Prochlorococcus marinus str. AS9601: one gene and its partner. The protein of the gene in region 2 interacts with the protein of the main gene of each other region in a pairwise test. Links are inferred from orthologs where the notes say so. Each region holds a gene or a part of one and is shown on either strand. Other genes may lie near its edges. The genes, in order: A9601_RS12260 and sfsA.

Region 1 (17,055 bases), 310 kb from region 2 along the record:
CGCTAGCTTCTTGAGAAAAACCATTAAAGACTCCTTCAGAAGAACCCATACCTCTAACGTCTTGAATTATGACCATATACCCTTTGGAAGCCCACCATTCAGGATGAGAATAGGTGATAGTTGAAGCAATTTCCCTGCCATAAGGTTGTCTCATTAATAATGCAGGCCATGGCCCATTGCTATTAGGTAACCAAATCCTTGATATAAGTTTTACTCCATCTCTAAGTATTAGAGACTTGTCAAACCATCTAGAACCAGACATTTAGGCTTTAGATAATGTCTGGACAGTGCAGCCCAATGACGTAAATAGAAAAGATCTCTGCGTTAACGGGAGTTAACTTTTTTTTGTTTGATACATACTCTATAGCTTTATCTGAACTAGCAGAAATACCTTTTGAATTAAACTCTCTAAACTTATTACATAAATTCCTAGCTTCGTTTGGATTCTTTTTTACATTTTCCAGTAGGTTAGACTGACTAAAAACAGGGTATAAAGAGTTGGAAAACAAAAATAATAAAAATATCAGGGGTTTCATTTTCACTAACTTTTTCTAAATTCTACATTAAAAAATTTTTTTTAACCAAGTTTTCAAATAGATTTGTAGATTTGACTAGCTTTTTTAATCCATTCTTTTAAGAGAGCAAAAGTTGTATATGTTTCAGTTTTTACTCTAAGACTTCTTTCTAATCTACCAATTTTGCGCTCTAATTCGTAAGGAGTAGATAGTGATAATGATTTAATAGAAGATATGCCGCAATGCAAAAGTAGATATGCTTGCGGTGGAGAAATTCCAATTTCTTTTTTAAAAATAGCTATAGCTCTAATTTTCTTTAGATTATTCAATGTGCATAGTGAATATTTTCTTTGAATCTCATTTATTTCTTGGTCAGAAAGATTACTTAATTTTTCAATGTCAATTAGATTATTTTGAACAAAAAAATATTTCTCATGTCTAAAATTATTTGGCAAAATATCTAAAAAGGTTTTACTTTCCATTGTTTAAGAGACTAATTCATTTTGACATTTTTCTGAACTTGTCCAATAACCACTGGTTTACTTACGCCATCTGAAATTTTTTCAAGTTTTCTTATCTTTATTGTTACATTCGCACCAGATCTGCTACCTTTCCTTAAGTTTTCCGATAATTGTTCTAAAGTTGGGTCAATAGATTCTTCTGGAAAGTCATCATCTGCTTTAGCAATAATCAAATCGAACCCATTGTCATAAACAATTGGAACATATTTTGCACCTTCTATTACAACCTTTTCGGAGTAACTTTGTATAAATGCCCAACTACTCAAAGAAAGCAATAATGAAAAGATAGTTGCTCCAATTATTCGAAATTTAAAACCAAAATCAAATATAAAAGCTGCTATTGTGCAAATGAAAAGAAATATTCCAAAGAATCCAAAAATTTTGGGTGTGTTCTCTAATAGTTCAAAAAAAGACATTTAGTGGCTTTGACCTGATTAATTTCTTATATTTTGTAAGCCTACTCTATTTTTGGGCTCTAACTTGAAAAAAATTAGATCTCTAAATTTAAATACTAAGATTCTTTTGGTAGGGATGCTTTTACCTTTAGGTTTTTTAGGCACTTTTTTATTAAATAATTTTTTAAAAGACACTTATAGTTCTAGGAAATTAGAACTAGAAAAAAGTCTTGAGAATCTTTTAGATAAAAATGTTGATTTAGGTGATTATGTTGGGATTAGATATCTAGGTATTTCTTTGGGTAATTCAAAAATTAATGATAAAAACAATTTAGATTCTGAAATTACAGCCAAAAATGTATATGTTGGCATTATGCCTTTTAGATCTTTTTTAAAACAAAAATGGATTGTAAAAATAAGTCCTAAGGAAGCTGCCATAAATATAGATAGAGATTTTTTTAAAAGGGACGAATCTTATAAAGATAATCGAATTGCAAAAAAATCAAAATCTAAGTATGAGTTGATCTTTAACTTAAATAAATATTCAGATCTGAAGTTTAATAATGCAGGATTAAAAACAAAAGTAAAAGGTAATGTTATTTACAAGTCAAGAAATAGACAAATCATTGCAAATGTAAAATCAAATTTTGATGAAAAGGGATTTTTAAAATTTAAATTTAATACAAAATTAAATCAAGACTTTTTAAAACTGGATTTATTTTCTAAGGGTTTAGATCTTGATAATTCTGAATATATAATTGGCAATAGAAAAATTAGCTTTAAAAAAGGTACCTTTAAATCTAACTTTAAATTTAATAAATCATCAAAGCACACATTTTGTGAAGGAAGATTTTCTTTTACTAATTTAAAAATAAAACCAGAAGATTTAGCAGAGAATATAAATTCAGATTCAACTAGGTTTTTTTGTAAAGATAATAATTTTATTGGTAATACAGAAAAATTAAATTATGGAACTTTGACTTCGAATTTTAATCTAAATATGCCCTTTAATAGAAGCTCCAATAATATTGATCTAAAAGGAAGTATTGGATACATTAATAGCCTTAATCCAGATATCCAATTATCGGGTAATATGCCCTTTTGGTTTGATAGAAGAGGTATAAATTTTGGTGATATAGATACTAGTTTTAAAATAAATAGAACTCAATTATCTAATTTAAATATTTTCCGAAAAAATGATATAAGGGGTTTCATTACTGCTAAAGGTGAATTAAAAGGAAAAATTACTGATCCTGATATTTCGATAAACTTTAACCTTGATTACCCGCACTTTAAAGGTATCCGCATTAGAGAAATATGGGAGGGAGATATTAAAAATGAAAATAATGAATTTCTTCTTAATATGAAAAATAGATATTCTCCAATCCCTTCATTTCTTTCAATCAACTTTAATTCTGATCTTAAAATAAATAATGCAAATTTCATAAGAGTTTTCAATTCAAATAAAGGTACTATAGGCATACTGAAACAGGATGATGGTTATAATTGGCGAGCGGATAATTTTCCTCTTGATGAGCTTGAATTATCTATAGACAAAAATCAATTCGATAGAATTTATGGAATTATTAATGGTAAAGGATCAATTTCGTCAGACCAGTCATACCTTGATGGGCGAATTGCTTGGAGTCTAGGTAAATATAGAAATATTAATCTAGCCAATTCATTATTTGATTTCCGCGTCAAAGATAATTCTTTTTATATAAACTCCTCATTGTATCCAATTGATGGAGGAATAATTGAAGTCGAATATGATTCAAGTAAAAATAATTTTATTAATTCAGAATTCAAGGATATAAGCACTAGTTGGACTATCCTTACCGCTGTTGATATTTTTAACTTTGATAATAAAAAAGTGATTCCTATAAGTAAATCGAATATTTTGGATGATTTGGAAATAAATAAAGAAAATAAATCACTTAAAGAGAGGATCGATTTTATAAATAACTTTATTGAAAATAGTAATTTGTTAGAGGACAAATTTAATTTGCAAAAATATTTAAATAAATTTAGAAGTAGATACAACGGAAAAATTACTATTCAGGGCGATAGACCAGTAAATTATAAATTAAATGCAAAATTAAAGGGCTATCTTGATGTATCTAGAGACGTCTATAAGAATAATAAAGAGGAATTTTCTATTGATTTGGAAGGGGGATTATTAACAGGGAAAGGTTCTTTAAGAATTAAAAAATTTCCATTAAGTGCAGCAAATATCTTTTTAAATAAACCAAGAGATTTTCTTGGAGGGTTGGATATGAACTTATTTTATGATCTCGATACAAAATCTTTCTCTAGCGATATTTTGTCCAATGGTTCATCAATTAAAAACAACATAATAATATTTGATAAAGGACTAATTAAATTTAATAATTCTATTTTTGATATTGATTTTTCCCTTTTAATAAATGATTCTGAAATACCAATTAATATCGAAGGTTCAATACCTATAAATAAGTCTGATAACTTAGATCTAAGATTGATTGGGAATGGAAAATTTATTGAGTTAATAGATATTTTTGCTGATGAATACTTTACATTTAAAGAAGGAGATTTAAATCTAAGAGTGATTCTAAAAGGAACCTTAAATAAACCTCTATTAAATGGATTTATCGTAGTTAAAGATTCTGAAATTAATTTTTCAAACAATATAATAAGAGATTTTAATAGTACAATCATCTTTGATTTTGACTCTTTAGAGATCAATAATCTACAAGCGAAGACTCAAGATTCTGGTGAAATTTTTGTAAAAGGCACTTTGCCTTTTTATAGTCAGAATGATTCTGAAAAGTCAGAAATTAATTTGATAACGAATAGATTTTCATTAAAGAAAGATAATTTTAATTTTTTAATAGATTCAGATATCGATTTAAGTGGATCATTTGAAAGTCCTGTTTTGGGAGGTTATCTATCTTTTAATAATGGATTTATTAATTTTAATAGCACCAATCAAAATAATAAAAAAGAAAATAATCTTATAAGAAAAGAGGATAAAAAAGATTGGCCAGAACTCTATTGGAATAATAAAAAAAATATTGAAATAATATCAAATGAAACAATTTTGAATTCAGTTCTTTTAGGAGAAACTTTGCCTAATTATCTAGGTAATTTGAGTTTTAATAATCTTAAATTAAAACTTGGACCAGAATTTAAACTTCAATATTCAGAAATAGTTCAAGCTTATTTAGATACCAAATTAGACCTTACTATAAATGGTGAGATAGGAAATGATTTAAATGCTAGGGGTCTTATTTACCTTAAGAAAGGAAGAGCAAATCTATACACTACCCCGTTTAAACTTAATAAAAATAAAGACAATTATATTTTATTTGCATCAAGAAGTGGTGTGGTTCCTTTTATAAATTTTTCTTTAGTCAGTAAAGTTCCAGATTCTATAATACCTATAAGTGAAAACAATCAGGATTTAAATGTATCAGGTGATGTTGCTGTCGACGCTAGTTCAAGCGGTTATGGTGCATTTGGAATTGGTAATACTAGGCTTATCAAAATTGAAGCATCTTATGAAGGATTTTTAGATCAATTATCTTTCGCTGATGAAAATAGAAGAATCCAATTAAGGAGTACGCCAAGTTACAACAGATCACAAATAATTGGTTTAATTGGAGGTAACTCTGCAAATTTAATAAATAGAGCATTTATTTCTCAAATTAATAATGCTGATGCATTTAGTGAAAGATTTCAGTTTTCTTTATATCCAGCGTTAATAGAAAATAATGATTCATTAAATAATATTTTTTCCAATGAAAATTTAGATATAGAAAATGATGATCAATCCTCTTCTAATGAGGAATTTTCTTCTCAAGCTTGGGTAGCCGAAATAGGGCTTGATATTACTGATGCGATAAATTTTGCCTTTCAAACAGTTCCAGGTAGAGATGATATTTCACCTTTAGGAATTTTGACTTTTCAGGCAAATCCAAACTTAGAATTATTAGGTTCTTATGATTCCAATGGGGATTGGAAAAGTCAAGTTCAGTTATTTTTTAGATATTAATTTACAAAGAAATTTACTTTAAAGAATCTTTAATTTGAATTATTATTAAATTAACTAAAAAATATTATGGCTAATATCTTTGAAGTGCCCCAACCAGGTAATGATCTTTTAGAAAAAGCTAATAAAGTTCGTTTGGCATCAATAGAAATAAGTCAAACTGAAAACCAAAATCGAATTAAAGCCTTAAATTTTATGGCTGATTATCTAGAAAAAAATTCTTATGAAATATTAGATGCTAATAATGCGGATTATTCAAGTGCACAAAAAAAAGGTATTTCTAGGGCTTTACTTTCTAGATTAAAGTTATCAAAATTAAAATTAAATTCAGGAATTGAAGGAGTAAGAAAAGTTGGAGACTTAGCTGATCCTGTAAATCAAGTTCAAATAAAAAGAGAGCTTTCAAAGGGATTATTCTTAGAAAGAAAAACTGTACCAATTGGTGTTTTAGGGGTTATTTTTGAATCAAGGCCAGATGCCGTGATGCAGATTAGTTCATTAGCAATAAGATCAGGTAATGGAGTAATGCTAAAGGGTGGTAGTGAAGCTAATTTAACAAATACAGCAATAGTCAAGGCATTGCAAGAAGGTTTAAATGCATCAGGTCTTGATAAAAATGCAATATGTTTACTAACAAGCAGAAAAGATAGCATGGCAATGTTAAATCTTGAGAAATACATTAATTTAATAATTCCAAGAGGAAGTAATGAATTAGTTAAATTTATTCAGGAGAATACAAGAATTCCTGTGTTAGGTCATGCTGATGGAATTTGTCATTTGTTTATAGATATTGAGGCAAATCTAGAGATGGCTTTATCAGTTGCTTTGGACAGCAAAATTCAATATCCTGCAGCATGTAATGCTATCGAAACTTTATTACTCCATAAAGATATTGCACCAACTTTTTTAGAAAAGGCCATCCCTTTATTTAAATCTAATGATGTTAAATTAATTGGAGATATGAGATCAGTTGAATTAGGGGTAAAGTATGAGGCTAGTCTAGAAGATTGGAAAACTGAATATTTGGATTTAATTTTGTCGATAAAAATTGTTGATGATCTCGAGGAGGCAATCACACATATTCAAAAATATAGTTCAAAACATACAGATGGAATAATTACTGAAAATTCACATACTGCCAATAAATTTATGAATGTAATTGATAGTGCAGGTGTTTTTCATAATTGCTCTACTAGGTTTGCAGATGGCTTTAGATATGGATTCGGAGCTGAAGTTGGTATATCTACTCAAACTCTTCCACCAAGGGGACCTGTAGGTCTAGAAGGTTTGGTAACTTATAAATATTTCCTAAAGGGTGATGGGAATATAGTTGATGATTTTTCATCAGGAAAGGCTATCTATACACATAAAGATCTTTAAAACTTTTAAAGATGGAAACTTTTTTAAAAATTGAGAATATTAAGCTTTGGGCTAGGGTTGGCGTACTTGATGAAGAAAGGGAATTAGGACAACTATTTATTTTAGATATATTTTTGTGGACTCATTTTGAAAAATGTACAATAGATGATGATATAAAAAAAACAGTTGACTATTCAAAATTAGTTCAAATTTTACAAAATCAATCAAAGAAAATATATTGTTATACAATCGAAAAATATTCGAACGCAATTTTAGAAATCATTGATCAGGAATTTAAAATTTCTAAAATTAAAATTATTTTGACAAAATGCAACCCTCCAATCACAGGTTTCGATGGAAAGGTGTCAATAGTAAGAATTCTTGAAAACAAATAAAGTATTGGAAAGAAGAAATCCTATCATATTGATTCATGGCCTTTGGAATACTTCAAGTATTTTTTCTTCTATTACCCCTAAACTTGATAATATTGGCATTGAATATTTTGCCCCAACTCTTGAACATTCATATGGAATGACTTCAATACTTGATTTGACTAATAAATTAAACGAATTAATTTTAGAGAAATACGGTTTAGAAAAAGAAATAGATATTTTGGGATTTTCTATGGGAGGAATAATTGGTAGGCACTGGCTTCAAAAATTTAATGGATATAAAAGAACAAGAAGATTAATATCTATAGGGTCTCCTCACAAAGGAACTTTGATGGCTCAATTAATACCTAAATACCCTTTTAAAGGTATATCAGAAATGAAAATAAATAGTAAGTTTTTGAGAGGACTCGCGAATAATGATTTTTTTCTTGAAGATATTGAGTGTATAAATTTTTTTACTTATTGGGATATAATGGTTTTCCCTGGCTGGTGGACAAATTTAAATTTTGGAAAAAAAATATCTGTAAAAGTATATAAGCATAGAAATCTTGTAAGAAATAAATCTGTGGTGGATAAAATAGTCGATGAAATTATTATGTAGCTCCAGATAAACCTAAGTGTCTTATCAATGAATCTGTTTGTGGCTCTCTTCCCCTGAATAGTTTGAATATGTCTAACGGAGGTAAGCTCCCACCCAAGCTTAGTATAGTATCTTTGAATTTTTTACCTATTAGCTTTAAATCTTCAGAGTTTTCTAGATCAGCTTCTTCGAACATTGAAAAAGCATCAGCACTTAGAACTTCAGCCCATTTATAAGAGTAGTATCCTGCAGAATATCCGCCTGCAAATATATGACTAAAACAACAAAGAAAGTGATCTTCTTGAATTGGTTCAATAACAGTAGTTTGTTTTGCAATTTCTCTTCTTATTTCATCTGCTGTTTTACCTTCGTTTTTATCAATACTACTGTGCAATCTGAGGTCTGTAATTGCAAAATGTAGTTGTCTAAGAGTAGCCATACCACAATTAAAAGTTCTATTCTTCAAGAGCTTCTCAAAATTCTCATCGGATAATTTTTCTCCTGTTTTGTAGTGCTTAGCAATATTCATAAGTGTATTTTTATGAAAACACCAGTTTTCCATAAATTGACTGGGAAGTTCGACTGCATCCCACTCAACGTTGTTAATGCCCGCTGCTTGAGGAAGATTTACAGTAGTGAGCATGTGTTGAAGACCATGACCAAATTCGTGGAAAAGAGTCTGAACTTCTTCAAAACTCATCAAACTAGGTTTGTCTTTTGATGGTGGGGTCTGATTACAAACGAGATAAGCTACAGGGAGAGTCTTTTTGCCAACATTATTTTTATTCAAACATTCATCCATCCAAGCCCCTCCTCTTTTTGATTCAGGCCTAGAATATGGATCTAGGTAAAATGATGCAATTTTTTTATTTTCATTATTAAGGATATTAAAAAATAAAACGTCATCATTCCAGAGAGGTGCCTCATCAGTCGCCTCAACTACTTTAATTTCAAAAAGCTTCTCACTTAATTTAAATAAACCTTTCAAAACATCATTTAGTGGGAACCAAGGTCTCAAAGACTCTTGATCTAAATTAAACTTTTCCTTTCTAAGAAGTTCAGACCAATAACTAATATCCCATGGTTCAATATTCTGCGATTTTGGAAATCCATTAGCTTTAGAAAACTTATCGAGCGTCTCTAATTCAATTTTTGCAGCTTTGAATGCTGGTTCTCTCAATTCTTCTAAAAGGTTTTCTACATTTTTAATTTCTTTCGCCATTTTCGTTGACAAACTTAGTTCTGCCCAACTTTTATAACCGAGAAGATTTGCTTGTTTAGTCCTGAGAGATAATATATCTTCAATGATTTGAGAATTATTTTTTTCTCCTTGAGACGCCCTACTAACGAACGCCTTGTAAAGCTTTTCTCTAAGATTACGCTCTGTGGAATATGTCATGAACGAAGTATAAGTTGGAATATCTAGACTTAATTTCCAAGGACCATTTTTAATATCAACTTCTTCATCTTTTTTTAAGTGATTGTGTGCAGAAATTGCCATCAATTCAAGTACTCGGTCAGGAAGACCATCGACTTCGGATTTTTTATTTAAAATTAAAAACCATTCGTTAGTTGCATCAAGAACATTGTTACTGAATTCAGTTGATAGTTTTCCAAGGGTTTCTGAAATTTTGTTGAATTCTTCTTGATCATTCTTTTGCAGTGAAATACCTCTATGTTGCATCTCAAGAATTTCTTTTTCTAAAATTCTGTTTTTAATTTGATCAAAGTTATTTGTTTCTTTAAGCTTGACTAAAGAATTGAAAATTATTTTGCTTTGCCCGAATTTATTACTCAAGCTAATAATCTCTGGAAGAAATTTTGAATAAATATCTCTTAAACTTTCAGAATTATTTACAGCATTTAGGTGACTTATTACTCCCCAACTCCATCTAAGAATTTCATTTACTTCATTTAAAGGATTTATTACCTTATCCCAATTTAAATCATTTTGAATCAAATAATTAGATAAATTTTTTTCTATGTTTTTAAATTCTTCAGCTATCTTTTCTAATACTGAGGGAAATTGTTTACTAATGCTTTCAGGAGTAAATTTTTTAAATTCTGGTAACTCTCCATATTTAAAAATTGAGGTATCCATTTATTAAGATAATTTAATTAACTAAAGTGGGTATTATTCCAATCAATTTAGCTAAGGTAAGCTGCTGACTGAGAGCATTGGTTGAAGATTCGTATAAATTAATAGCGATTTTGGGCCAAAAACCTATTACCAATGTAGGCAACAATAAACTGAAACCAATAGTCAATTCTCTACCATTCATCTCTTTAACTGTAGCTAGTGCTGGAATTCTAGGGCCAAAAAATACTCTTCTACACATTGATAGTAGATATATTGGTGTTAGAACTAATCCTATGGCTGCAATTAGAATCGTGATTGATCTAAAGATAGAGCTAAATCCCTCTTGACTAGTGATACCTAAAAATACAGTTATTTCACTTATAAAACCGCTCATCCCTGGTAGTGCTAGAGAGGCCAGTGAGCTTGCTAAGAAAAAAGCAAAAGTTATTGGCAAGACCTTTGCTAAACCGCCCATATTTGGTATGGAAAGAGTATTTGTTCTTTCATAGAATGAGCCCGTAACAAAGAACATAGCTGCAGCAATAAGTCCGTGACTGATCATTTGTAGCATTGCTCCGCTAATTCCTAGAGCATCTACTGCTCCAATACCTAATAGAACAAAACCCATATGACTCACTGAGCTACATGCGATTCTCCTTTTAACATTATCTTGTGCGAATGCATTTAAGGCTCCGTAAATTATATTAATGATTCCAAGAATAATTAACGCAGGTGCAATTTGAAGATGTACTTCAGGTAGTATTTGAACGTTAAATCTTAAGAGGGCATATCCTCCCATTTTTAAGAGTATTCCAGCAAGTAACATTGAAACTGGTGCATTGGCCTCTCCATGTGCATCGGGTAACCAAGTATGTAGTGGAAAGATAGGAAGTTTTACTCCAAAACCAATTAAAAATCCTAAATAAGATAATAAAGCTAGGCTCCCTGTTACATGTTTATTGGTTAAATCGGTAATATTTAGAGTAAAGGTATCACCACTCAAGGCTAGTGCTAACCCGCTTATGAGTATTAATAAAGAAGCTAAAGCTGTATAAAGAATGAATTTAGTGGCCGCATATAATTTCTTTTTACCTCCCCAAATCGCAATAAGAAGATATACCGGAACTAATTCAAGTTCCCATGCTAAGAAAAACAATAGGAAATCTTGAGAAAGGAAAACTAGTGCCTGTGCTGATGCTTGAACTAATAAAAGAGCAAAATATAGATTAGATTTTTTCTTAATTTTCCAACTTGCAGCAGCTGATAAAAATGTAATTAACCCACTCAAAGCTACTAAAGGAGCAGATAATCCATCTACGCCAAGAGACCACTCTAAGCCTATTGAAGGTAACCAGGAGGCTCTTTCTACCATTTGCAATGAGCTATCTGAAGTATCAAATTTTTGAAAAAGGACGCCTATTATTAGTAAAAAATCTATAAATAAAAAACTTAATGAGATATTTCTAGGGAGTGTATTATCTTCTCCTTCTTTTGAACTCAAAAAAGGCATTATTAATGCCCCAACTAAAGGCAGTAAAATAATGGATGATAGCCAAGGAAAAGATTCTAGATTCATTTATGTAATGAATAATTTTTTTATTCTAGTTGAAGTTGTACTAGCTTGAGACTATAACATTAAAGTTGCCTAAGTAAAACTACTTACCGGAGATATTGCTAAATTGGCTACCTGTTTTTTGTACGTTTAAGAATGGTGCTCTGCTAGCTACACCTATCTTCTCCCAAGCTTTCACCATGGCTTGACTGACGTTTTTACCATTTTCTTTTTTACATAAAGCTAATATACTTGGTCCAGCCCCACTAATTGCGCATCCTAAAGCACCTGCATTAAGTGCAGCATCTTTGACTTCTAGTCCACCTTTAATAAGCTTCCATCTGTAGGGTTCATGTAACTTATCAAACATTCCTTCTTTTATAAGTTCCTCATTTCCTGCTTTTAAGCCATTTAGTAACAAAGTAAGTGCCCCCATATTTGTCACTGCATCAGATATAGGTACATTCTTGGGCATAACCTTTCTTGCTTCACTTGTGCTTAGACGGATTGCTGGTATTGCCACCACAGCTTTGATTGAATCGTGCCAATCACATCTAATAATTCTCCATCTTTGAGAAGCCGACTTGGCTGTCAAGCAAAGCCCACCCAGGAGAGAAGGAACGACATTATCTGGATGACCTTCTATATCAATGGCATGTTCAAGAAGTTTTTCTTTGGACAATGGAGAGTTCATGATTGCATTTGCTCCGATTAGTCCCGCCACTATTGCTGTAGCACTACTTCCAAGTCCGCGTGCAGGTGGAACTGCCAACTTAACTCTTGCTTCAAGTGCAAAAGGATCCATATTTGCGCTTTCCCATACTTTCTGTGCTGCTCTAAAAACTAAGTTTTCAGGTCCTCCTCTTAAATGATTACCATCTGTACTTTCCATTATTAAATCAAATCTATCTCCACCACCTTCAATTCTTGTAAAAATAAACTCATTATATAAATCTAATGCAGCTCCAAGGCAATCGAATCCAGGCCCTAAATTGGCAGTTGTGGAAGGCACTGTTACCCTTATTTTTTTACCTACTTCAGGAATAGACATTTTTTGTTTTTAAGTTTTTAAAAGCATTTTTGCTCTGCAGGCTGCACTAAAAAGTCCAAACTCTTCATCTAAAATTACTTTTATAGGTATTGTTTTAAGAATATCTTTTAATCTTCCCTTGTCGAAAAATTGTTTTAAAAATAAGTCTGATTTAAAGTTTTTGAAATGTTTTGACGCTGTTCCTCCAGAAATCCATAATCCACCAAAGCACAATTCTTGAAGAGCAACATCTCCCAATAAAGAGGCATAAGCACCTAACCAAATCCTCTCAACTTCAATCATTACCTGATCACCTTCTTTAGAAAGATTACAAATTTTTTCAGGTAGTTCTTTTCTCGCTGCATCAAAAATTTTAATTTTTTTTAAATATTTTTGTAAAGGATGGTTTTGGGCATCAGGTTTGCTTAGTCTCCATTCGGCAATTCTTGATAAACCAGTGCCGCTAATAATCCTTTCACAAGATATCCTTTCAACTTTTAGGTAATTCTTAAGCCAAATTTTCAAATCCCATTCTAATTTTGACTTTGGGGAGTACTCTACATGACCACCTTCACTAGCTAAAACTTTTACCTTTTCCCCTGATATTATTCCTCTTGCAATCCCCAAGCCAGTCCCCGCTCCAACAATGGCATGCAAATCATTATTAGTATTTTCAGAATTGGATCCATTTTGGATAGTAGAATATTGATTTTTTTTTAAAAAAGGTATTCCATAAATTTGTACAGCGAAATCATTTATTAGCTCGCAGTTTTTAAAATTAAATTTGTTCTGTAAATCATTTCCAGAAATATTCCATGACAAGTTAACGATTTTTGCGTTGTTTTTAGATAAAGGACCAGCTACAGCGAAACATGCAGAAGAAGGATGAGTAATATTCTTACATTCTTTTTTGATAAAATCTTCTAGGATTAGTTCAAAAGAATCCCAATCAGACGATATATATTTCTTTTTAAATATTAACTTAGGCGAATTATTATTTGTTCCTTTTTTGAAAATTCCTAATAGAACCTTTGTACCTCCTAAATCACAAGCGAGAAAATTCATAAATAAGAAATTATTCCGTTCTCCCTTTTTTTTCTATCAATTCATCCATTAATTTGAAAAGATTTGGTAAATTGAAAATTCCTAAATTTTTTCCATTCAAAGCTCTTAAGGCGACTGAATCAATTTCCTCTTCTTTATCACCAATAACTGCAATTAAAGGAACTCTACCGAGAGTTGCCTCTCGTATTTTATATCCTATTTTTTCATTCCTAATATCAACTTTTGATCTATAACCATTATTATTTATTAATTCATTAAACTTTAAACATTTTTCAATATTTCTATCAGTAATGCTTAATAAAATAATTTGATAAGGCGCAAGCCAAATTGGGAATTTTGCCTCATATTGTTCAATTAAGATTCCTATGAATCTTTCAAAGGATCCTAAAATTGCTCTATGCAGCATAACTGGATTTCTTTTTTCATTGTCTATATCTACATAAGTTGCATCCAATCTAATAGGCATTGAGAAATCAACCTGAATAGTTCCGCATTGCCAAACTCTATTAAGACAATCCTTTAACGAAAATTCTATTTTTGGACCATAAAAAGCACCTTCTCCAGGTTGTAGTTCCCATTTTAGATTCTTATTATCGAGCGCTTTGGTAAGAGCCTCCTCTGATTTATCCCAAATATCTTCACTACCTACCCTTTTTTCAGGACGTGTTGATAATTTTATAATGATTTCATCAAAACCAAAAGTTTTATAAACTTCGAAAACAAGATCTATAAAAGTAGATACCTCTTCTTGAATTTGCTCTTCTGTGCAGAATATGTGTGCATCATCTTGAGTAAAGTTTCTTACTCTCATTAAGCCATGTAGTGCACCTGAGGGCTCGTTTCTGTGACAAGAACCAAATTCAGCAAGACGAATTGGTAAATCTTTATAACTTTTTAAACCTTGATTAAATATTTGAATATGGCATGGACAATTCATTGGTTTAATCGCATATGTTCGATTTTCTGATGCAGTAGTGAACATATCGTCTCTAAATTTCTCCCAATGACCGGATTTTTCCCAAAGAGATTTATCAACAGCTTGTGGGGTTTTAATTTCTAAATAATCATTTTTTTTGAGTATTTCTCTTATGTACTTTTCCAGTACTTGGTAAATTGTCCATCCATTTGGATGCCAAAAAATCATTCCTGGAGATTCTTCTTGTATATGAAATAGTGAATGTTTTTTACCAAGTTTTCTATGATCTCTTTTTTCCGCTTCTTCAATTCTTGTTAAATAATCTTTGAGTTCTTTTTCTTTCGCCCATGCAGTTCCATATATTCTCTGTAATGATTCATTCTCACTATTACCTCTCCAATATGAACCTGATAATTTAAGTAATTTAAAGTGTCTCAAATGTCTAGTGTTAGGAACGTGAGGCCCTCTACACATGTCGATGTATTCTTCGTGTTTATATAAATTGATGAGACCTTCTTCAGGAATTTCTTCGATTATTCTTAATTTAAAAGTCTCATCTCTTTCTTTAAAAGTTTTAATTGCCTCTTCTTTAGAAACTTGTAAAATTTCAACGTCATAGTTTGTTTTTATTAATTGATTAATTCTATTTTCGATTTTTATTAAATCTTCAGGAGTAAATCTGTATTCAGAGAAAATATCGTAATAAAAACCATCCTCAATTACAGGCCCAATCGCCATTTTAATATCAGAGTAAATTTGTTTAACTGCATGACCAATAAGGTGAGCGAAAGAATGTCTTATTATTTCAATTCCTTCTTTATCTTTTGATGTGATGATTACAACTTTGGAATCTTTATTTATAGGAATTGTTGCATCAAGAAGAACATCATTTACTTTCCCAGCAATTGTTGCTTTAGCTAATCCAGCGCCTATACTCTGAGCAATTTCTAGAATAGTTACAGATTTTTCGAAAACCTTTTTTGAACCATCAGGCAAAGTAATTATTGGCATAATTTATTTCTCCATTTCAAAAAACCCCAATTTTGATTTAACTCTTTTTAAAGTCTGATTCGCTAAATCTTCAGCTTTTTCCTTCCCTTCATTAAGGATTTTATTTAGTTGATAGGGATCATTAATTAATAATTTATATTTTTTCTGAATAGGTTCTAATGATTCAATAAGTTGTTCAGTAATTAATTTTTTAAATGTCCCCCATCCAGTCTCTAAGAATTCATTTTCACATTGAGAAATTTCTTTGCCAGATAATATTGAATAAATCATCAATAGATTTTTAGATTCTGGCCTCTCAGGGTTGTTAAATTCAATTCCAACAGAACTGTCACTTTTTGCTCTTTTAATTTTTTTTGTGATTATTTCAGGAGGATCTAATAAGTTAATGCGACTGCCCTCATTGGGATCACTTTTGCTCATCTTTTTTGAACCATCAATTAAACTCATTATTTTTGAACCATTCTTCATGATGATTGGTTGAGGGATCTTTAAAATATTTTTATCCTTACTAAATCTGGCATTAATTCTCTGTTGTGCAATATCTCTCGCAAGTTCAAGATGTTGTTTTTGATCCTCACCTACTGGTACGAAGTCAGCATTATAAAGAAGGATGTCTGCCGCCATAAGTATTGGATAGTCAAATAATCCAATAGATACATTATTACCTTGTTGTATGGATTTTTCTTTAAATTGAATCATTCTTTCCATCCAATTTATTGGGGTCATACAATTTAATATCCAACAAAGTTCTGAATGCGCTGAAATCTGACTTTGGACAAAAATTGAGCATATATTGGGATCTATACCACAAGCGACGTACAAAGCCGCTGTAGAGATCGTGTTTTTAGATAATTCTTTGGGATTATATGAGGCTGTTATTGCGTGCAAATCAACTACACATAAAAATGTTTCATATTGATCTTGAAGCTCAACCCAATTATTTATGGCCCCAAGCCAATTCCCAATATGTAAATCACCAGTTGGTTGAACTCCCGAAAGAATTCTTTTTTTATTTGCCATCCTCTTCTACTTCGCTAGATTGGATCTCTTCAGTTGATGTACTTTTTACAGGTCTTGCAAAAGGGTCAGGTGCTGTTTTTGTCTTTTCTTCATAAGAATTTTGTGATTGTCTACTGGGAGAAGAGTTTTTATTATTTTTTGCATATTCTTTGATTGATTCAATCAGTTTTTCGTCCTTGATCATTTCGCTAAGTGTTCTAACAGAGAAACCCAGAACTGCAACGGTAGATCTTAATTGGAAGGTCTCTTGTATTGATTTAACAGCTTTCATTTCGTTATCACTCAATCTTATGCGGAATCCTCCTCCATCTCTTCTGCCGCCCGATCTCTCTCTGAAATTAGGTCTTTCATTGTTAGAACGACCTCTGTAATTTTCTTGTCCAGGATTATTGCTGAAATTTGAATTAGACATCTTAATGTTTCTTAAGTTATTTAAATAGTCTATTAACTTAGCATCTTGTTATGCAATAAGTCTTTTTAAAAGGCTTAAATTTTTATCTTTTGATTAACGACTTATGAAATTTTGCTTTTCTCATTCACAACTTGCATTAAAATAAAATTAGAAAAATAAAGTATTGTGTTTGATATT
Region 2 (13,688 bases):
CAATTATCACCAACAGTTGATTGCCTAAAGTGATTTAAGCCTAATTGGGACAACTGTTCAGAAATCCATTGAGCATTTGTATTTATAATATTTCCTAAGAGTAGCTCTGTTCCAATTGAAAGAATCTCAACTCCCTTGGAGTTAGGACTCATTTAATTGATGCTTCAAGTTTGCCTTCATAAAGAGGAAAACGATTACATAAGGTTAATACTCTTTCTTTACATTGACTTTCAATCAGTGAATTGTCTGGGTTAAGTAATCTATCAGCAATAATTTCGCCAACTTCAGCAAAAGCATTCTCATTAAAGCCTCTAGTAGTTAAAGCAGCAGTTCCTAACCTTAGTCCGCTGGTTACAAAAGGTGATTCAGGATCAAATGGAACAGTATTTTTATTTGCAGTGATATTAACTTCACTTACAAGCAAGTCAGCAATTTTACCAGTCATATTGATACTCCTTAAATCGAGTAAAACAATATGATTATCAGTGCCTCCACTAACGATATTGATACCTCTATTTATTAAAGTTGAAGCTAGAACTTTTGCATTTTTTATTACTTGTTGGGAATAATTAACGAAATCTGGCTGTAAGGCTTCTCTAAATGCGACTGCTTTAGCGGCTATTATATGTTCGAGGGGCCCGCCCTGAGTGCCAGGAAAAACAGATTTATCAAATTTCTTTCCAAATTCTGCATCTTTACATAAGATAAGTCCCCCTCTAGGCCCTCTTAATGTTTTATGAGTAGTTGTAGTTACTACATCACAATGAGGTATTGGATTTGGATGAAGTTTACTTGCTACAAGACCGGCAATATGTGCAATATCAGCCATTAAAAAAGCCCCAACTTCATCTGCAATATTTCTAAACGATTCAAAATCGATTGTTCTTGGATAAGCAGAATATCCGCATATGATCAATTTTGGTTTTTTTTCAAGTGCTATCTCTCTTATTTCATCAAAATTTAATTCACTAGTTTCTTTATTTACACCATAGTGAACTGCATTGAACCACTTACCACTCATATTTACTGGAGACCCATGTGTTAAGTGTCCACCATGAGATAAATCCATCCCCATGATTGTGTCGCCAGGTTTAAGTAGACTTAGGAAAACAGCAGCATTTGCCTGTGCTCCACTATGGGGTTGAACATTAGCCCAATTTGCATTAAATAATTTTTTCGCTCTCTGAATAGCTAATTCTTCGATTTCATCAACAAATTCACATCCCCCGTAATATCTTTTTTGAGGTAACCCCTCGGCGTATTTATTTGTAAGGACTGAACCTTGAGCCTGCATAACAGCAATTGATGCGAAATTTTCGCTTGCGATTAACTCAAGATGAGTTTCCTGCCTATTTTTTTCAGAGTTGATAAAATTTGATATTACTGGATCACTTTCTTTAAGATTTTGAAGGATATTCATTGAATTTGATAAGTAATACCCATAATATAGACGATATTTTTTAGAAAAATATAAAAAGAATATTTCAGAATTTTAAACGCGCCTGGAGAGATTCGAACTCCCGACACCCTGATCCGTAGTCAGGTGCTCTAATCCACTGAGCTACAGGCGCATAATTATGTAATATCTCTGTTTCAGGGTCTCTTAGTCAACTAGATTTCGGGTAAAATGTCTATTATTAACAATCTAATTATTAATATGCCTATAAAGTGGTACGGAAATGGGGATTTAGAAGATCCTATCTATAAACATTTTTCTCGAATAGTAAATTTTGTTATTCACTGCATGATATTTACTGCGATTGTAAGTGGAACGTGGCTTTTAAAAGAGATTAAATATGAAATCGGCTACTTTAATAATTTTGCAATTGTTTGGTCAGTTATTTTGGCATCTCATTTACTTTTCGTAATTATAAAAAAACCTAAAGATACTTCAAAACAATCAACTTAAATCAATACATTTATGGACTCTCAGATAAGTATAAGTGATTTAGAAAATGTTATTTCCGAAAAGGTTTTTATTAAAATAGAAAAGTGGAATTTGTACCTTGGAGACGCTGGCCTAGCTAGGCATCTTGCTATTGAATGTATCAGCAATAAAGATCAAGGCCCCTTGGAGGCAGCAAAATTAAGTTTGAAAGCAATAAATGTAAAAGTAGGTGATGGTGTTAATAGTATTCCACTCATTAATTTAATCACTCACTCACAAATTCTAGAATTAGAGGAGATTTTGGAAAGTTTTTTTAAAAATTAAATCATTTTTTTTGAAACTTTAAATTTATTTACTTTCAAGCATTTTGTAAGTAAAAAATAAATCACAAAAAAAGTTAGAGTTCCAAATATTAATATTAAAAATTCCGCGAGATTTGAATTGAAGTTATTGGTAGTTTGGAGAATAGTAAAACAAATTGTGCTGTCTATAAATGTTGCTAATGACATGAGGCTAATTTTCCTCAATAATTCCAGGTTAGGCAAAATGATATTTTCTTTGCGCAAATTGAAAGAAAGAAAAATACAAACTATAAGATTTACTATTACTGAAGATAAAATTATTCCCACGACTCCAAAATTATAAGGAGAAAGATTCCCAAAATTCTTAATTGGGGCACCAATTAAAAACCAATCAAAAATAATATTAAATATTATCCCTGCAAATGAAGACTTAAAAGGGAAGTTGGTTTTTTCAATTGAATAGTAAGTTCTTACTAATAAATCTCTATAAAGATAAAAAGGTATGCCAACTGCATAAGCAATTAATATATTCTTTACTTTTAAAGTTGCTGAATAATCAAAAGATCCTCTTTGAAAAACTAATTGTACGATTTGATTATTGAATGTTATAAAAAACCCGGTTAAAAAAATAGCTGTCAAGAAACAGTACTCTACCCCAGTTATCAATTTTTTTTGGAGACTTCTTTCGTCTTTTTCACTTCTCAATTTAGAAAATTTTGGAAGTAATGGCAGAATCAAGGAGTTAGATAATATCCCTAAGGGGGCTTGTATAAGAAAGTTTCCGTAAGCTAGTCCAGATGCTGCGCCTTGAAAACTTGAAGCGAAAAACATATCGATAAAAACATTAATTTGACTTAGACCTGATGAGATAGAGGCTGGAATAATTAGTTTGAAAATTCTCCTCTCTTCATCTTTAAATAAATTGAAGGTTGACTCTAATCTCAATAGACCAATTTTATTTATTTCCCAAATTTGAACAACAAACTGAATTAAAGTTCCTGTCAAAGTTGCAAATGCGAGTAATCCCGAATAAGCAAAAAAATTAGAAGATGTATTTTCTTGGTTGAAAATCCAATTAAATAAAATAAAAAAAATAATAGTTACGCTTGTTATTGCTGGACTTATGCTTGATAAAAAGAATTTTCTTTGGGAATTTAAGGCGCCAAAGCTTAAACCTATGAAGCCGGACAAAGGGATGCAAGGTGTAAGTATTTGTAATTGGTAAGTGGCAATAGATTTAGTTTCGTAACTTAAATTCGGGGCCAATAAATCAATTAATAAACTGGAATTCGAATAAATAAATATCGCTAAGATTAATAATAATATTGAAAGTTTTATGCTTACTTGAGTTAAAACAATCCCTCCATTTTTTTTGTTAAGCGGAGTTAAAACTGCAACTACTGCGTTATGCAATGGACCATTAATACCCCCAATGATTATTAGCAAAAAACCAGGAATTATATAAGCATAATTAAAGGCGTCGTATGTTACGCCAACCCCAAAAGCAGCAGCTATAAATATTTGTCTTATGCATCCAGCTAATTTACTTAGACTGGTACCAAACGAAATTGAAAAAACATTATTTTTTAAAAATGAATGCATTTGGATTCGTCTAATTTTTTCAATCAGTTTAAGTTTCAATTATATTTGATTTCAAACTAACGACATATTTATGAATGATCGGATAATTGATTTTGATCCATTAATAGAAGGGGTTTTAATTAAGAGGTATAAAAGGTTTCTTGCAGATATTGAATTAGAAAGTGGAGAGGTAGTAACTGCTCATTGTGCTAACACTGGCCCAATGAAGGGACTTTTGAGTGAGGGGGCAAAAGTGAGAATAAGTTTTTCCCCTTCTCCAAAAAGAAAATTACCTTTTACTTGGGAACAGATATGTGTTTTTAATGCAAAAAATGAGGAGGTTTGGGTAGGTATTAATACTCTATTTGCAAATAAGTTAATCAAAAAGGTTATTGAGAAAAATCTGCTAATAGAAAAAATAGGTGAAATAGAGACAATTAAATCTGAAGTTCCTTATGGAAAAGATAAAAAAAGCAGAATTGACTTTTTTTTAACCCCAAAATCTTCAAATCCTGATAAACGTAACATTTTCATTGAGGTTAAAAATACGACTTGGATTAAAGAAAATGTAGCTCTATTCCCAGATACAGTCACGAAAAGAGGCCAAAAACATCTTATGGAATTAAAGGAATTAATTCCTGAAAGTAAAAGTGTGTTGGCACTTTGCATAACGAGAAAAGACGCTTGTTTTTTTGCCCCTGGAGATGATGCAGATCCCTTATACGGCAGTCTCTTTAGAGAATCTTTAAGTGCAGGAATGATAACTATCCCATGTTCTTTTGAATTTCATAAAGACCACGTATCATGGAGAGGAATTAAACCTTTGAAATAAATTAAATCTTGATAATTTGAAACTCTTAAAAAAAAGATTTTTAAATTTAACAGATATAGTTTTATGGTGCAACTATAAAATTGGTAACAACGACTACTAGACACTAATAAGTTTTTTGAGCAAAATTAAATATGAAAGGAAACAGCACAAACTGTTTTTTTGCAGATCTAATTTTTTTTTATGACCACTGCTTTGCAAACGCCTCAAAGGCGCTCTAGGTCCAGATTACAAGATGCAAGTCTTGTTAATGGACCTATGCTCCTTTTGAGGAGTATTCGAGGATTTAGTTCAAACCGCTCAATGTTGTGGCTTGCGACAGTTCCTTTAGCTTTGTTTGGTTTAGGTATTTTTAATCTCTCAGCTCACGCAGCTGATTTACCTGAGTTGAATGCAGCTTTTCTTGCTAACAATTTATGGCTTTTGATCGCTACTATTTTAGTGATCTTCATGAACGCTGGTTTCGCTATGGTTGAGGCAGGTATGTGTCGTTCTAAGAACGCAGTAAACATCCTTGCTAAAAACCTATTCGTATTTGCTCTAGCTGTAACCTCTTATTGGTTTATCGGCTACTCATTAATGTACGGAGGTAGTGTTGCTGACGGATGGCTTTATTTTGGTGGCTTATTTTTTGATCCAACAGTTACTGCAGATATGGTAACTGATGCTGGATTAGTCCCAACAGTTGATTTCTTGTTCCAGTCTGCATTCGCAGGAACTGCGGCAACTATCGTATCCGGTCTTGTTGCTGAAAGAGTTAAATTTGGAGAATTTGTTGTTTTTGCTGTTGTATTAACTGCATTTATATATCCAATTGCTGGTAGCTGGAAATGGAATGGTGGTTGGCTTGATTCTTTGGGTTTTGTAGACTTTGCCGGTTCTTCAATTGTTCACTCAGTTGGAGCATGGGCTGGTCTTGTAGGAGCTATGCTTCTTGGACCAAGAATTGGCAAATACTCTGATGGAAAACCACAGGCTATGCCAGGACACAATATGGCTATAGCTACTCTAGGTGCATTAGTTCTATGGATAGGTTGGTATGGTTTTAACCCCGGTTCTCAACTTGCTATGGATCAATGGGTTCCATATGTTGCTGTAACAACTACTTTGGCAGCAGCAGCTGGTGCTATTGGTGCAACTATTGTTTCAACATTAACTTCTGGTAAGCCTGATCTTACAATGATAATTAACGGAATCCTTGCTGGTTTGGTTAGTATCACTGCTGGTTGTGGTGATATGACTCTTGCTGGAGCCTGGTTCGCAGGACTAGTGGGAGGAATAATCGTTGTATTTTCTGTTGCAGCACTTGATGCCGCTGAGATTGATGATCCTGTAGGCGCATTCTCTGTTCACGGAGTTTGTGGTGTATGGGGTACTGTTGTTATCGGTCTTTGGGGTACAGCTGTACAAGGTGACGGAGCAGGTATGGGATTGTTCAATGGCGGAGGTATTACCCTTCTTCTAGTTCAAGCTCTTGGTGCCGCAGCTTATGCTATTTGGACACTAGTTACTTGCTGGATTGCCTGGTCTGTAATTGGAGGATTATTCGGAGGAATCCGTGTATCTGAAGAGGAAGAGACTCAAGGTTTAGATATAGGAGAGCATGGAATGGAAGCATATCCAGACTTTGCATCTGCTAAATAATCTAACTAAAAATTAATTTAAGAAACCTGACTTATGTCAGGTTTCTTTTTTTTACGAAAAATTATTTAAAACGTTGTAATATAGGAAAATGGATACTCAAGCTTTTAGAAGATCTCTTCATCATTCTGATAGATACAATAGAAGGGGTTTCGATTCTCCAACAAAAAGAGCTCAAGCGTTAGAAGAAGCTTACCAAAGTGATTTGATAAGTTCTATCAGAGATAATGGTTTTACTTATACTAAAGGCAGACTAAATATAAAGTTGGCCCAAGCCTTCGGTTTCTGTTGGGGAGTTGAAAGAGCTGTAGCAATGGCTTATGAAACCAGAAGACATTACCCTAATGAGAATATTTGGATAACAAACGAAATAATTCATAATCCCTCGGTTAATGATCATTTAAGAAAAATGAATGTGAAATTCATTTCAGCTAAAAATGGAATCAAAGATTTTTCTTTAGTTTCTAATGGAGATGTTGTTATACTTCCTGCTTTTGGAGCGACTGTTCAAGAAATGAAACTCTTACATGAGAAAGGTTGTCATATTATTGATACAACATGTCCATGGGTTTCTAAGGTTTGGCATACGGTTGAAAAACATAAAAAACATGTTTTCACATCTATAATTCATGGAAAATTTAAGCATGAAGAGACTCTTGCTACAAGTTCATTTGCAGGTAAATATTTAGTTGTACTTGATCTAGAAGAAGCAAACTACGTATCTGAATACATTCTGGGGAAAGGAAATAGAAATGAGTTTATGAATAAATTCTCTAAAGCTTTTTCTAATGGATTTGATCCTGATAAAGATTTAGATAGAGTGGGTGTTGCAAATCAGACAACTATGCTTAAGAGCGAGACTGAGGAAATTGGTAAGGTCTTTGAAAGGACGATGTTAAAAAAATTTGGGCCAGAAAACTTAAATAGTCACTTCTTAGCTTTTAATACTATTTGTGATGCAACTGAAGAAAGACAAGATGCAATGTTCTCTTTGGTTGATGAAGACCTTGATATTTTAGTAGTTATTGGAGGCTTCAATTCTTCCAATACTACTCACTTACAGGAAATAGCAATTACTAAAAATATTTCTTCTTTTCATATTGATACGCCTGAGAGAATATCAGTTAAAGAAAACTCAATATTTCACAAGCCATTAGGATCAGAATTAGAACTTAAAAAAAATTTTCTACCTAGTGGAAAAATTAATGTTGGAATTACCTCAGGTGCTTCCACTCCTGATAAGGTCGTGGCAGATGTTATTGAAAAGTTAATTGATATTGCTTCCTGAATTTGTTATTCATTTATAAATTTGCTTAGTTTTTTAAATTTATTAGTCAGATAATTCCAAAAGATCAACTTTATTAACTAGAATAATGAAAACTTAATGAAGTATGGAAGACAAAGCACAAACTAATCAGGTTCAAGCTGCAAGTATAAATAGAGCTAAAGCGCCGCAAAAAGTTGAAGTTGTAGTTGCAAATTCATCTTCAGGGTCAGAAGTAAATATCCTTGGAGAACTATCGATTTTTGTTTTAAGAATAGGTTTTTGTGCTTTGATGATTCATCATGGCCTAGAAAAACTTCAGGATCCACAAGGATTTGCTGAGTTTGTAGTTGGTAAGTACTTCCCATTTTTGCCAGGAGATCCTGTTATTTGGACTTTTGGAGCAGCAATTACTCAATTAGTATGTCCAATAGGATTAGCTTTAGGAATTTTTGCTAGGCTTTCTTCACTTGGTCTACTCTCCACTATGGCATTTGCTGTTTATTTTCATCTCCTAGATACTGGACTAGAAGGTTTTCCTTTGGCAGTGGTTGAAGGTCATAATTATGCTTTCGAATTATCTTTTATATACGGGGCTATTTCCCTCTACTTTCTATGTGCAGGTCCAGGCAGGCTATCTTTATTTAGAAAAACTAACAAGATTACATATTATCCAAAATCAACATAATTTAATGTAAAAAATGTCTTTTTTGCGTAAATACCATTGAGATTCCTTTTGAATTACACATATCAATACTTTCTTGGTCTCTTAGACTTCCTCCAGGTTGAATAATAGCTTTTATTCCATATTCATTTGCTATTTCTACAGTATCTGCAAATGGGAAAAACCCATCGCTAGCCAAGACAGCATCAGAACATAACCTTCCAGCTGCTTTTAATGCAATTTTTGCTGCTCCAACTCTGTTCATTTGCCCAGCTCCAATACCAATAGTTTTTTGGTCTTTTGCAATAACAATTGCATTAGATTTAACATGTTTACAAATTTTCCATGCAAAATTTAGATCTAAGTTAATTTGATTACTTGGATTTTTATTAGTTACTGAAATCCAATTTTCAGTTTTTTCTTCACTATCGTCAGTATCTTGAACTAGTAATCCTCCCATTATTGATTTAGTAGAATTTTGATTCTTTTGTGGAAGTTGATCTTTTGAAATCTTTAAGATTCTTAAATTCTTTTTAACTTTTAAAATTTCTAAAGCTTCTTCATCAAAAGATGGAGCGACGACACACTCTAAGAAAATATCTTTGAGGTGAATTGCTGTCTCACTATCAACATTTGAATTAAAAGCAACTATTCCTCCAAATGCACTTACAGAGTCGCATTCTAAAGCATTCAAAAATGCTTTAGAAGCTGAATTACTCATAGAGGCACCACAAGGATTATTGTGTTTTAAAATAACAGAGGCAACCATATCGGTTGCAAGTTCATCTTTTTCTGTGTAGCCAAATTCTAAAACTGTTGAAAGTGCCGACTCTAGATCTAATAGATTGTTATAACTTAAGTCTTTTCCTTGTAATTGCTCTGCTGAGTTCCATCCAATGTTACTTAAACCATACCAAAAAGCTTTTTGATGTGGATTCTCTCCATATCTTAAGGTTTTGATTAGTGGATAAGATTCAATATATTTAGAAGATTGTAAATCTCTTTCTTTTCTTATCCAATTAGATATTGCAGTGTCATAATCTGCTGTATGTTGAAAAGCTTCAAGGGCTAATTTTGCTTTATATGAGTCTTTCAATTCACCTTTTTTACTTTCTTCAAGAAAACTTTGATACTGACTAGAATCTACTAAAACGGAAACATCTTTATGATTTTTAGCTGCAGAACGAATCATAGATGGCCCTCCGATATCGATATTTTCAATAGCATCTTCCCATTTAGCTCCCCCATCTACAGTTTTTTTAAAAGGATATAAATTGACAACTACCAAATCAATTAACTCAAGATTGTTAGCTTCTATATCTTTTTTGTGTTCCTCATCAGTTCTTATAGCTAATATTCCCCCGTGTATTTTTGGATGTAAAGTTTTAACTCTTCCTCCAAGAATTTCCGGAGAATTAGTAAAATCAGCAACTTTAATAACTGGAATTTTTGCCTCTATAAGATGTTTGGCAGTTCCTCCACTTGATAGAATTTTATAATTGAAATGCTCTACCAATTCCTTGCAAAATGGGATTATATTTTTTTTATCAGAGACACTTACTAAAGCTAATGGAGACATTATGGGAAAGTTTACTTACTTAAGAATATAAACATGAAATATGCCATCAATCATGAATTTGTCTCGATTAGCTCTCAAACTGCAACTCATAGAATTATTTTGATGCATGGTTGGGGAGCTGACTCAGATGACCTTTTAATATTTGGAAAGGAGATGAATGAAAAAATAAATCTTGATTTTGAGGTAATTTCTTTGAGAGCTCCTGGAATACACCCAAGCGGTCAGGGAAGGCAGTGGTATGGATTATACCCACATGATTGGAATGGAGCTGAGGTTGAAGTAAATAAACTTTTAGTAACATTAAAAAAATTTGATACTGATCAGATTCCACTTAGAAAAACGATTTTGTTGGGGTTCTCTCAGGGGGCGGCAATGGCAATTGATGTGGGATTTAAGTTGAATTTTGGATTAATTGTTGCTTGTAGTGGTTATCCTCACCCTAACTGGGCCCCAGGAGAAAAATTCTCGCCATTAATTATTAGTCATGGTTTATTCGATGATGTTGTGCCTATAGATGCTTCTAGGACTATTTATGAAAAGGTAAAGAGTAAGTCTTCTAAATTTTGTGAATTATTAGAATTCGATGGATTTCATCAAATTGATTCAAATTTAATTAATTTTATAAGTTCAAATATAAGTAATATTTTTTAAACAAAAGCATATTCATATTCTTCAATCTCTTCCCAATCATCTGCAGTAAGTTCAAGACCCTCAAATATTTTTTCTTCACCAATTCCTTCAACTACAACTTTTAGTGATGGAAATAGAAAATGATTTTCTTCAGCATATTGGGCGCTAAATAAACCTTTTTCACCCCAAAAAAATCTATCGGTGGTGTGTTCATTTCTTCTGACATTGAAAACTGAGGGCGCAGAGAGACCATTTTCAGCTATGAATCTTCTTGCTGCTGTAACTGGTTTATGTTTGCCAGTTTCGATATGATAAATAGGTACATGTGCCATTACTCTTTGGCCAGCCAATCTTCTTCTACTGATTCTTTTTCTTTTTTTTGACATTGATTGGTACTCCTGAAATTATTAATGAGATTAGTCTTATTTATTTTTACTAATCTTATATATGTGATTTTAAATTCACTTCAAATTACATAGAGGACCCATCAACCCCTGATGTAGCTTAAAATATGATTAAATATTCATATTTAAGGCTGGCTAAAGTCAGACCTCTTTATATATCTTAATACTTTTTTCATATTTTACAAGCCCTTTTTCAAGTTTTTTTTAAAAATTTCTCAAAATTTCATTAATTATGAATCTTTCAAAAAAATTTGAAGAACTTATTCAAAAACAACTAGAGAGTTTTGGTTGCTCAATGGGCGTAACTAATTTAGTTATGTATCTCGCTGCAGCCAAGCAAGGGACTAAAGCATCTTTTGAAATGATTGGTCAATGGCCAAAAATTGATAAGCTACTTAAATCAATAGAAGATGATCCTTCACTAAAAGTGTCATCGCCTAATAGAAGATGGTACCCACTTCAAGAAAACGATATTCTACTTGGTGTCCTTAGAGTCGAAACTGATTTGAAAGAGGGTAATTGGCCGGTATCTCTTGATTCTAGATTAAAAGCGCTTTCAATATCTTTAGCTAAATGCGTCTCTATCGAATTAGAATGTCAAAATAAAAATGAAGAAGTCAATTATTTAAAAAATCAGGTCAATGTCATAGTCCATCAAATAAGAAATCCATTGGCTGCTATTAGGACATATGCGAAATTACTAATAAAAAGACTTGGTTCAGATGATGACTCTATTGAAATAGTCGAACGCATGATAATAGAGCAAAAACAAATTAATCAATATATGGATTCTTTTGCGCAATTAAATTCACCTATTCAACTTCCCTTAGAAATTGGAGAGGAAAGATTGTTACTACCGCCAAATTTAGATAATAAAAAGGTAATAACTGTTCAGAGTTTATTGAGGCCAATATTAGAAAGGGGTAAAGCTAATGCGGACTTAGAGAATAGAGATTGGACTGAACCTTATCTTTGGCCAGATTGGACTTTGTCGCCACTAAAGGCAAAATATGCTGTAATTGCTGAAATTGTGGCAAATCTATTAGAAAATGCGTTTAAATATGCCCAACAAGATGCTGAAATTGGAATCGCCATCACGAGTAATGGACTTTGTATCTTTGATGATGGTAAAAAAATAACTAAGAATGAAAACGAGAAAATTTTTGAAAAAGGATTTAGAGGATCTGCCGCTAAAAAGAAGGATGGTACTGGTGTGGGACTTTTTTTGGCGAGGAAACTAGCAAAACAAATTGGAGGAGATTTGAGATTGCTGGAAAATAACTCGGTTGATAATACTGCGAAATCAAAAAATCTTAAGAAGAAAAATATTTTCTATTTAGAACTACCTATAAAAGAATTGCATGCATAAACAACATTGCAGTTTCAACTAGTACAACACTTGCGCCGCAGGCATCTCCGTTGAAGCCTCCAATTTTATTACCCAGTATGTTTGGGATAGAATAGCTTAGAAAGATACCAATCAAAATAAGAATTAAAAATTTAATTAATATTGTTTGGGATGTAATTGAAACTAATTGGTATGAAATGAAAATTAAAAGAAAAATAATTGAGATCAAAGATTCTTTTTTAAATCCATTCCAAAACTTTTTGTGACTAATAGATTTTTTCTTATAACTCATATATTTAAACTTTTCTATAAAAAATAAATTTGAAAATCTTCCCCAAAATAAGCATATAGGTAAAACAAAAATTATTAGGCTTTGAATTTTCAGTATGCAAGCAATTTGAATTAGAGTTATAAAAATTAAAGCTTGTACGCCAAAGGAACCAACTTTACTGTCTTTCATGGCTTTTAAGCGTTTCTTTTTACCCGCAAAAATACCATCGAAAGTATCCATCAAACCATCAATGTGTAGACCACCAGTAATTAAATATCCTGAAGCTAAACAAATTAATGCAGATGCATAAATTGACCAAGAGTTTGTTGCAAAAAAAAGAAAAATATAACTCTGTATTGTTCCAATCAAAAATCCTAAAGGCGGGGCAAATTGTGCAATATTTTTAAATTCGGGATTAATTAAAGGTATCTTTGGAAATGTTGTATAGAAAATCCAAGATCCTGCCAAATTTTTTATTAAATATTTTTTGATGATATAAAAATAGATTCAATATTAAATAATAGGGTAGATTAATGAAAAAGGATCAAAAAATTTTATAAATTATCGTGTTTGAATTTGAAATTACATCGAATTGCAGTAATACAGCAGCAAGAACTGGTATATTTCATACACCAAATGGTCAGGTAAACACACCAAAATTTATGCCTGTGGGTACTTTGGCAACGGTTAAAGGAATTTCATCTAAGCAGTTAACCTCCACAGGATCAGAAATGATTCTTTCAAATACCTTTCATCTGCATTTACAACCTGGAGAAAAACTAGTTAAAGAATCTGGCGGAATACATAAGTTCATGAATTGGCCTAAGCCTATTCTTACTGATTCAGGAGGATATCAAGTTTTTAGTTTGGCCAAATTAAATAATATTTCTGATAAAGGCGTGGAATTTAAAAATCCAAGAGATGGTAGTTATGTATTTTTATCACCTGAAAAAGTAATACAGATTCAAATGGATCTTGGATCGGATGTCGCGATGGCTTTTGATCATTGTCCTCCGCATACAGCTAACGAAAATGATATTGAGGACTCTTTACAAAGAACTCATTCATGGTTACAAAAAAGTGTTGAGACTCATCAGAAATCTAATCAAGCATTATTCGGTATAGTTCAAGGTGGAAAGTATCCTAAATTGAGAGAATACAGTGCAAAATATACAAGTTCTTTTGATCTTCCTGGAATAGCAGTGGGAGGTGTAAGTGTTGGCGAGACAGTCGAAGAAATACATAGTGTAATTAATTACGTCCCGAAATTCTTACCAATAAAAAAAC

What was found.
Region 1: the proteins of sfsA (region 2) and A9601_RS12260 interact in binary tests that used the Escherichia coli proteins (3 or more experiments, as listed by UniProt). The link is inferred for Prochlorococcus marinus str. AS9601 from one-to-one orthologs.

The regions. Positions count from the first base shown.
Region 1 is NC_008816.1:562,669-579,723, forward strand. The notes cover bases 4,894-7,685. They hold A9601_RS12260 (glutamate-5-semialdehyde dehydrogenase), read left to right. Parts: upstream 4,894-5,530; coding sequence 5,531-6,841; downstream 6,842-7,685. Other genes in these bases: A9601_RS12255 (translocation/assembly module TamB domain-containing protein), read left to right, coding at 4,894-5,464; folB (dihydroneopterin aldolase), read left to right, coding at 6,853-7,215; A9601_RS12270 (esterase/lipase family protein), read left to right, coding at 7,220-7,685. In the rest of the region: A9601_RS12240 (CocE/NonD family hydrolase), read right to left, coding at 1-262; A9601_RS12245 (DUF4332 domain-containing protein), read right to left, coding at 590-997; A9601_RS12250 (DUF2518 family protein), read right to left, coding at 1,009-1,452; more of A9601_RS12255, read left to right, coding at 1,568-4,893; more of A9601_RS12270, read left to right, coding at 7,686-7,813; A9601_RS12275 (M3 family metallopeptidase), read right to left, coding at 7,806-9,893; A9601_RS12280 (NAD(P)H-quinone oxidoreductase subunit 4), read right to left, coding at 9,907-11,448; thrB (homoserine kinase), read right to left, coding at 11,528-12,475; A9601_RS12290 (glucokinase), read right to left, coding at 12,485-13,519; thrS (threonine--tRNA ligase), read right to left, coding at 13,530-15,446; trpS (tryptophan--tRNA ligase), read right to left, coding at 15,450-16,466; A9601_RS12305 (hypothetical protein), read right to left, coding at 16,456-16,878; A9601_RS12310 (YcjF family protein), read left to right, coding at 17,044-17,055. UniProt on the Escherichia coli protein: Catalyzes the NADPH-dependent reduction of L-glutamate 5-phosphate into L-glutamate 5-semialdehyde and phosphate. The product spontaneously undergoes cyclization to form 1-pyrroline-5-carboxylate.
Region 2 is NC_008816.1:257,848-271,535, forward strand. The notes cover bases 2,797-5,732. They hold sfsA (DNA/RNA nuclease SfsA), read left to right. Parts: upstream 2,797-3,862; coding sequence 3,863-4,603; downstream 4,604-5,732. Other genes in these bases: murJ (murein biosynthesis integral membrane protein MurJ), read right to left, coding at 2,797-3,792; A9601_RS10515 (ammonium transporter), read left to right, coding at 4,784-5,732. Outside these bases: A9601_RS10480 (competence/damage-inducible protein A), read right to left, coding at 1-152; glyA (serine hydroxymethyltransferase), read right to left, coding at 149-1,420; A9601_RS10495 (hypothetical protein), read left to right, coding at 1,658-1,909; A9601_RS10500 (DUF3181 family protein), read left to right, coding at 1,922-2,212; more of murJ, read right to left, coding at 2,209-2,796; more of A9601_RS10515, read left to right, coding at 5,733-6,244; A9601_RS10520 (4-hydroxy-3-methylbut-2-enyl diphosphate reductase), read left to right, coding at 6,333-7,529; A9601_RS10525 (DoxX family protein), read left to right, coding at 7,633-8,193; purH (bifunctional phosphoribosylaminoimidazolecarboxamide formyltransferase/IMP cyclohydrolase), read right to left, coding at 8,195-9,748; A9601_RS10535 (alpha/beta hydrolase), read left to right, coding at 9,782-10,399; A9601_RS10540 (DUF3155 domain-containing protein), read right to left, coding at 10,396-10,764; A9601_RS10545 (sensor histidine kinase), read left to right, coding at 11,015-12,151; A9601_RS10550 (adenosylcobinamide-GDP ribazoletransferase), read right to left, coding at 12,129-12,869; tRNA guanosine(34) transglycosylase Tgt, read left to right, coding at 12,968-13,688. UniProt on the Escherichia coli protein: Binds to DNA non-specifically. Could be a regulatory factor involved in maltose metabolism.